2 regions of the Shewanella sp. GD04112 genome follow, and region 2 is predicted to be linked to the other one. Evidence: predicted binding sites of a transcription regulator. Region 2 holds the regulator's gene; the other holds the start of a gene.

Region 1 (4,197 bases), 700 kb from region 2:
TTCGCGGTGGTGCAGGTATTAAGCTCTCTGATGTGCTCGCGGTATCAGAAACCTAATTTGTCAGTATTGAGTTGGACCTGGGTCCTTAATTGAATTGAGTGAAATGTAGAGGTGAATTATGTCGTTTAACATTGCATTGAGTGGCATTTCTGCTGCACAGAAAGACTTAAACACTACCGCGAACAACATTGCGAATGCTAACACCATTGGCTTTAAAGAATCGCGTGCTGAATTTGCGGATGTTTACGCTAATTCAATTTTCTCTAACTCTAAAACCGCCGTCGGTGGTGGTGTGGCAACGAGTCAAGTGGCACAGCAATTCCACCAAGGTAGTTTGCAGCTGACTAATAACTCCTTAGATTTAGCGATCAAAGGGGGCGGCTTTTTTGTGACGGCTTCTGAGATTGGCACCCTAGATCATCAGTTTACCCGTGCAGGTGCATTCAAAGTCGATAAAAATAATTATATGGTTGATTCTGCAGGTAATTACCTGCAAACCTTCCCAGTTGATAAAGATGGTAATTCGACATCGGTCAGTTTAACGACGGCTAAACCTGTGCAAATTCCTGATACTGCTGGCAGTCCAGTTCAGACTGAAAACGTGACTCTGCAGATGAACTTAAATGCGAAAGAAGGTTCACTCGATCCTGCTGCCTTTGACCCGCTGGACTCTAAAACCTACAACAGTGTGACCTCCATGACGATTTACGACTCACTCGGTGAGCCGCATATCATGACCACCTATTTTGTGAAGCCAAACAACGGCTCTTACAACGGTGAAAACAACTGGGTTGCCTACTACGCAATTGATGGTAAGCAAGTGGATGTGTCTGGTCCTGCGGGGACTTATCAGACGGATACCAATGGCGATGGTACGGCTGATGGTACAGAGACAGCCCAAACCACAGGCGGTTGGAAAGGTTCGGTGTTGAAGTTTAACTCTGTCGGTGTGTATACCGGAAGCGATCCTGCGGTCGTGACGACTGAAGCATTAGGCGTGGGTGGTGCTGGCGTGTTAGGCCCAGGTGCCGATGGCACTCAAGATGTGACCATTAAGTTCAATGCACCTACTCAGTATTCGGCTCCGTTTGCGGCCACCGAATTAACTCAAGATGGTACGACAGTGGGCCGTTTAACCAACGTTGAAATCGGTGAAGATGGTTTGATCACCGCCAGCTACTCTAACGGTTCAACCGTGCCATTATCCCGCGTTGCCTTAGTGCGTTTTGCCAACGAGCAAGGTTTAACTCAAGTGGGTAACACCTCATGGAAAGCCAGCCTTGAGTCGGGTCCAGCGCTCGCGGGTGAACCCAACAGTGGAACCTTCGGTAGCATCAGCTCTTCGGCATTAGAGCAGTCCAACATTGACTTAACGACTGAGCTGGTGGATTTAATTTCGGCGCAACGTAACTTCCAGGCTAACTCACGTACCCTCGAAGTGAACAACACTCTGCAACAAACTGTACTGCAAATTCGTTAAGCTGATTTACTCCTTCTCTAAGTGTTGCCGATGGCGGCAACACTTAGCCTCTTTTGGCGTTGTCGCCATTTCCTCATAATCTTCTCCCAATTTATCAGTAAATTAGCCATTAATTTTATTGGCATGATGCTTGCTTTGCTATTGTCAGGTTGAAAATTTGACGGAGCAGTCTGTGGACAAATTCCTCTACATATCCATGAGCGGAGCTAAGCAAAACATGAATGAGTTGGCGTTGCGTGCCAACAACTTAGCCAACGCAAATACCGATGGATTTAAGTCGGATATGGCGCAAGCCAGATCGATGCAAGCCTTTGGTGAAGGATTACCGACAAGGGTCTTTGCCATGGTTGAAACCCCCTCCGCCAATTTTCGTTCGGGCCCGATTAAATCTACTGGACGCGATCTTGACGTTGCCATTAAAGGTGACGGTTGGTTTGCCGTGCAAGCACAGGATGGTAGTGAAGCTTATACCCGTTCTGGCAGTCTCAGTTTTGACTCAACAGGTTTATTGCATAACGACCGTGGTAATCCCGTGATGGGTGATGCCGGACCGATAGTGTTACCGCTGCCAATTGAAAAGGTCACTATTTCACAGGATGGGATTATCTCTGTTCGTCCTCAAGGTGCGACGACAGAAGTCGTCGAAGAGGTCGGAAGATTAAAGTTAGTAAACCCTGGCAATGCACAAATGATGCGCGGCGAGGATGGGTTGTTCCGTTTGGTATCCGGTGATCCGGCGCCTGCCGATCCCAGTGTATTTGTAGAAAGTGGTGCTGTAGAGGGCAGTAACGTCAATCCAGTGGATGAGATGGTGTCCTTAATCGACCTACAGCGACAATTTGAATTGCAAGTGAAGATGATGAAAACCGCGGAAGAAAATGACCGCGCTTCATCTTCATTAATGCGGATTAGTTAGGAGATAAATTATGCATCCAGCGTTATGGATTAGTAAAACTGGCTTAGACGCACAGCAAACCGATATTGCGGTGATTTCAAACAACGTCGCTAACGCCAGTACTGTGGGCTATAAAAAAAGCCGCGCGGTATTTGAAGACTTACTTTATCAAACTGTTAACCAAGCGGGTGGGATCAGCGCCTCTAACACTAAGTTGCCAAACGGTTTGAACATTGGTGCGGGTACCAAGGTGGTAGCCACCCAAAAAATGTTTACCCAAGGCAATATGCTGACCACGGACAACTCGCTCGATTTGATGATTGAAGGCCCAGGATTTTTCGAAGTGCAGCTCCCCGATGGGACTACGGCTTATACCCGTAATGGTCAATTTACCTTAGATGATACTGGGCAAATTGTCACACCGGGTTCGGGTTATGTGTTGCAACCTGCGATCACTATCCCTGAGGATGCAACCAGTATTACAGTCTCTGCTGAAGGGGAAGTTTCGGTAAAAACACCAGGTGCGGCGGAAAACCAGGTCGTTGGGCAGCTAAGTATGACCGACTTTATTAACCCGTCGGGTTTAGATCCTATGGGACAAAACCTATACACCGAAACTGGTGCGAGTGGTACGCCTATTCAAGGCACTGCATCACTTGATGGTATGGGAGCGATTCGTCAAGGTGCGTTAGAAACCTCTAACGTGAACGTGACCGAAGAGCTAGTTAACCTCATTGAAAGTCAGCGGATCTACGAGATGAACTCCAAAGTGATTTCGGCGGTCGATCAGATGCTGGCTTATGTGAATCAGAATCTATAGAGGCACATGATCATGGCTAGATATCTACTATTGGCTAGTACGCTCTTGCTGGCGGCATGTAGTTCAACTCCAAAGAAGCCGATTGCGGATGATCCCTTCTATGCCCCAGTTTATCCCGAAGCACCACCGACTAAAATTGCTGCAACGGGGTCGATTTACCAAGATAGCCAAGCGGCGAGTCTTTACTCGGATATTCGTGCCCATAAAGTCGGTGACATCATCACTATCGTGTTGAAGGAAGCGACTCAGGCGAAAAAGAGTGCGGGTAATCAGATCAAAAAAGGCTCTGATATGTCGCTCGATCCTATTTATGCCGGTGGTAGTAATGTGTCGATTGGCGGGGTTCCCCTCGATCTGCGTTACAAAGACAGTATGAACACTAAGCGGGAATCCGATGCCGATCAAAGCAATAGCTTAGATGGCAGTATCTCCGCCAACGTAATGCAAGTACTCAATAACGGCAACTTAGTGGTGCGTGGCGAGAAATGGATTTCCATTAATAACGGCGATGAGTTTATCCGAGTGACCGGCATAGTGCGTTCACAGGATATCAAGCCTGACAACACTATCGATTCAACCCGTATGGCCAATGCGCGTATTCAATACAGCGGTACTGGTACTTTCGCCGAAGCGCAAAAAGTGGGCTGGTTAAGCCAGTTCTTTATGAGCGATTGGTGGCCCTTCTAAGGAGTCATATCATGAAATATAAACTCATTTTGGCCGTTGTTATGTTGGCGTTTTCGATGCCAAGCCAGGCTGAACGCATTAAAGATATTGCTAATGTGCAAGGGGTACGAAATAACCAGTTAATTGGTTATGGCTTAGTAGTGGGGTTGCCTGGTACGGGTGAGAAAACCAATTACACAGAGCAAACATTCACCACCATGCTTAAAAATTTCGGCATCAATTTGCCTGAAAATTTTAGACCCAAAATCAAAAACGTGGCCGTGGTTGCTGTGCATGCCGATATGCCAGCGTTTATTAAACCAGGCCAAGAATTGG
Region 2 (4,197 bases):
AAAAAGCGCACATCAAACATAAAGTCGGCTTCGGTTGGCATACCATGCTTAAAACCGAAAGACTCGAAGTTGATCACCAGTTCCTTATCGACACTGCCAAGCAGGATTTGCCGTACTTGGTCGCTGAGTTCATAGATATTCAGATTCGAGGTATCTATGTAGTGATCCATCTGCTGTGACAGGGGCTCGAGCAACTTGCCTTCAAGCTTAATGGCTTCCTGCAGTGATACTCGGCTCTTAGATAAGGGATGTAAGCGCCGAGTCTCGCTGTAGCGCTTTAGCAGTACTTTATCGCTGGAGTTTAAGAAGAAGCTGGTAAGTTCAGTGCCCTCTGGCAGGCTAGCAAGCTGTTTGACGAGTACCTTGTCTTGCTCCGGCAGGTTACGCACGTCGACGCTGATGGCGACGAGATCGTTACTGCCCTTGAGCTGTTCGAGTAAGCTGCCAATCAGCGGCAAAGGAAGATTATCGACACAATAGTAGCCGAGATCTTCCAGCACTCTTAGTGCGACCGATTTGCCTGAGCCTGAGCGCCCTGACACTATGACCAGTTTCATCCAGTGATTACCTGATAGAGTTCCGTTTCATCATGCGTCTTGCGCAATTGCTTCAATATTTGCTTGTCGCTGAGCTTTTCAGCCATGCAGGACAAAGTGCTTAAGTGCTGTTGACATTGGTCAGCAGGCACTAGCAGCGCAAATAAAATGTCGACAGGTTGTTTATCGATAGCATCAAAGGCTATCGGCTCCTCACATTTCACCAATATGGCTATGGGTTGTGTTATATCGGTTAATCGACCATGTGGAATGGCGATGCCGTTACCTATACCTGTGCTCCCCATCTTTTCGCGCGCCACTAGGCTTTCGAAGATCTCTTGAGATGAGAGGGTGGGGTACTGGGCAGCGGCTAAGTCGCTGATAAGTTCCAGTACCTTTTTCTTACTGCCCGGAGTGGCGCAGGTCGTGCATTCCGGCCGCAGTATGGTACGAAGTTCCATTGCTAGTGTTTTGTTAACTTCTCTTTGTGTTTAATAACCTGACGATCAAGCTTGTCGATCAGGACGTCTATGGCAGCATACATATCTGCATGCTCTGAAGTCGCGAAGACTTCACCACCGGTGAGGTTTATTCTCGCTTCGGCAATTTGTTGCATTTTCTCAACATTGAGCACAACGTGCACATTATTGATCTGTTCGAAATGACGTTCAAGTTTTGAAAACTTTTCCTCAACATAAGCCCGTAACGATTCAGTAATCTCGATATGGTGTCCACTCAGGTTTATTTGCATATAAACGTCCTCCGATTTCCACTTTAGGCTATAAACTTTTACGCTGATTGGAAGGGGGAATAAGCATCGCCTCTCGGTACTTCGCAATGGTTCTGCGCGCAACGTTAATTCCCTGTTCTGCCAGAAGTTGTGCCATCTTGCTGTCGCTTAATGGTTTTTTCTGGTTTTCCGCTGCAACCAGTTTCTTAATGAAGGCTCTGATTGCCGTGGATGAGCACTCACCGCCATCATCAGTCCCGACGTGGCTTGAGAAGAAATATTTTAGTTCAAAAAGTCCCTTTGGGGTATGCATGTATTTTTGTGTGGTCACCCGTGAAATGGTGGACTCATGCATCTCTACCGCCTCGGCGATATCGTTTAGGACCATAGGTTTCATGGCTTCTTCACCGTATTCGAAGAAGCCCTGTTGATATTGCACTATGCAGTTTGCCACCTTGAGCAGTGTTTCGTTACGGCTTTCAAGGCTTTTGATAAACCACTTGGCTTCTTGCAGATGCCCGCGGATAAATTGGCTATCGGCTTGGCTTTTAGTGCTGCGTGCCATGGCTGCATATTGTTGATTAACATTGATTTTTGGCATGCAGTCCGGGTTTAACTCGACCACCCAGCGGCCATTTTTCTTCGATACCGACACATCGGGGATGACATATTCTTCATCAACAGGGGTGATGAGTAAGCCGGGGCGAGGGTTTAAGGTTTGGATGAGGGCAATGCTATCGCGCAGATCATCTTCCTTAAGCTTGGTCTTACGCATTAACAATCTAAAGTCGCGGGCGGCGATCAGATCTAAATGATCTTTGATCAACATGCGGGCGTTTTCGAGGTGTGGAGTATCCGGCGCAAAGTGGGAGAGTTGGATAAGCAGACATTCGCTTAAATCCCTTGCGGCGACACCAACGGGATCGAAGTGTTGAATGCGCTTGAGTACGGCTTCGACTTCATCCAGTTCTATCTCTGGATTGCCCATGGCCTCGAGGATATCTTCAGTACTTTGAGTGAGATAACCCTGATCGTCGATGGCATCAATAATCGCGGTGGCGATGGCTAAATCGGTTTCAGAGAAGGGCGTGAGGTTTTTCTGCCATTCTAAATGTTCGTACAGGCCTTCACTGGTTTCCCCTTGGAAGGGCATGTCATCTTCACGGCTGGCGCCAGCACCTGAGTTTGGTGATGCGGTAAAGACTTCATCCCAAGTGGTGTCCATGGGGAGTTCTTCGGGCAGGGATTCTTTGGTCAGCGACTCGGCAATGTCTACGGTGGAATTGTCTTGTTCCTGTGGCTGAGCTGTCGTTTCGCTAAAGTCGGTATCGGCGATATCTTGCTTACGTTCGGTAGGCGCGTCGAATTGCTCCTCTTCCAGCTCGAGAAGAGGATTAGAGTCTAAGGCTTGCTGGATCTCTTGCTGCAGTTCCAATGACGACAATTGCAACAGACGAATGGCCTGTTGAAGTTGTGGCGTCATGGTTAACTGTTGACCCAGTTTGAGCTGGAGTGACGCTTTCATGTTACCGCTGATCCCTACGTTATTATTTTGAATTTAGGCCGCTTGTTATCATATTGATGGTGCTGATAAGCCAAAATTCAAGGCTAATTGGCTCTGTTTAAGTAACTATAGCCTGAATTGTTCACCTAAGTACACAGCCCTAACTTGCTGATTGTCTAAGATCTCTGCGGGAGTTCCTTCGGCAATCAGGTTTCCGTGACTGACAATGTAAGCATGTTCACAGACGTCTAAGGTTTCGCGCACATTGTGGTCTGTGATCAGTACCCCAAGGCCTCGGCTCTTGAGTTGTTCGATGATTTTCTTGATATCGATAACCGAAATCGGGTCGACACCGGCGAAGGGTTCATCGAGCAGAATAAACTTAGGATTGGCCGCTAAGGCGCGGGCAATTTCGACGCGGCGACGTTCACCGCCCGATAACGACATGCCTTGGCTATCGCGAATATGGGTGATATGGAACTCTTCGAGCAGATGTTCCAGCTCTTCTTCGCGTTGATCGCGATTGAGCTCTTTACGGGTTTGCAGTACCGCCATGATATTGTCGTGCACGGTCAGCTTGCGAAAGATACTGGCTTCCTGTGGCAGGTAACCAATGCCTTTGCGGGCGCGCAGGTGCATAGGATCGGCAGTTAAATCATCATCGTCGATAAAGATATGGCCTTTATCACTTTTGACTAAGCCCACGACCATGTAAAAGGTGGTGGTTTTACCTGCGCCGTTTGGGCCGAGTAGGCCGACGACTTGACCCGTTTTGACCGTCAGACTGACATCTTTCACAACCTGACGACTCTTATAACTCTTAGCGAGATTCTGTGCTTTTAAGGTGATTTGGGTCATTTAGAATCCTGTTTTTTCACAGGTTTGTCCGCTGGCTGATTCTTGAGCTCTTCCTGATAGTTGTCAGGTTGAATAATGGTAATCACGCGATCATCGCCGCTACCCGTGCTCTCAGCGATTAGTTTCTGCTGAATAATATCGTAACGGATAAGGTTACCCGTCACTTGGCTACCCGCTTGGTCTAGGGTCGCTGAGCCTGTTAAGGTCAGGGTGCGGGTCGCCATTTCGTAGCGAATTTCTTTGGCGCTCGCCGAAGCTGGGCGTCCATCGTCGAGAATTTGGCTGTAAGTCGCAGGATTCCCCGTTGCCACTAAAATCTTGCTGTTTTCCCCTTCGGCAGAAAATGCACGTAGTTGATCCGCATGGATTTTAATCGAGCCTTGGGTGACTTCAACCGGACCGAAGAAAATGATCTGGTTGTTTTTAATGTCCGCAGTTTGGCTAACGGCTTTAATTTTCACTTCTTGCTGTAAGTCACCGACCTTGGCGAAGGCGCTCATGCTGGTGATTAGCATTAGGCCGGCAAGTAATATGTTATTTTGCTTCATAGGTTCCTACTACCTGACTGG

What was found. Region 2 encodes sigma-54, which starts transcription at its own class of promoters, with help from an activator protein. Its sites were predicted from a motif close to GTTGGCACGNNNNTNGNNT; they were not measured.
Region 1: a site for sigma-54 is predicted at 1,598-1,616, ahead of flgF (flagellar basal-body rod protein FlgF). Genes of this name have one in related genera too.

Annotation. Positions count from the first base shown of each region.
Region 1 is NZ_JAOEAL010000001.1:1,485,060-1,489,256, forward strand. It holds gene flgD (flagellar hook assembly protein FlgD) at 1-56, shown strand, start outside; gene flgE (flagellar hook protein FlgE) at 119-1,480, shown strand; gene flgF (flagellar basal-body rod protein FlgF) at 1,653-2,396, shown strand; gene flgG (flagellar basal-body rod protein FlgG) at 2,407-3,195, shown strand; gene flgH (flagellar basal body L-ring protein FlgH) at 3,208-3,882, shown strand; gene N7386_RS06630 (flagellar basal body P-ring protein FlgI) at 3,894-4,197, shown strand, end outside.
Region 2 is NZ_JAOEAL010000001.1:783,431-787,627, forward strand. It holds gene rapZ (RNase adapter RapZ) at 1-557, opposite strand, end outside; gene ptsN (PTS IIA-like nitrogen regulatory protein PtsN) at 554-997, opposite strand; gene hpf (ribosome hibernation promoting factor) at 1,000-1,287, opposite strand; gene N7386_RS03455 (RNA polymerase factor sigma-54) at 1,316-2,791, opposite strand; gene lptB (LPS export ABC transporter ATP-binding protein) at 2,897-3,628, opposite strand; gene lptA (lipopolysaccharide transport periplasmic protein LptA) at 3,625-4,176, opposite strand; gene lptC (LPS export ABC transporter periplasmic protein LptC) at 4,163-4,197, opposite strand, start outside.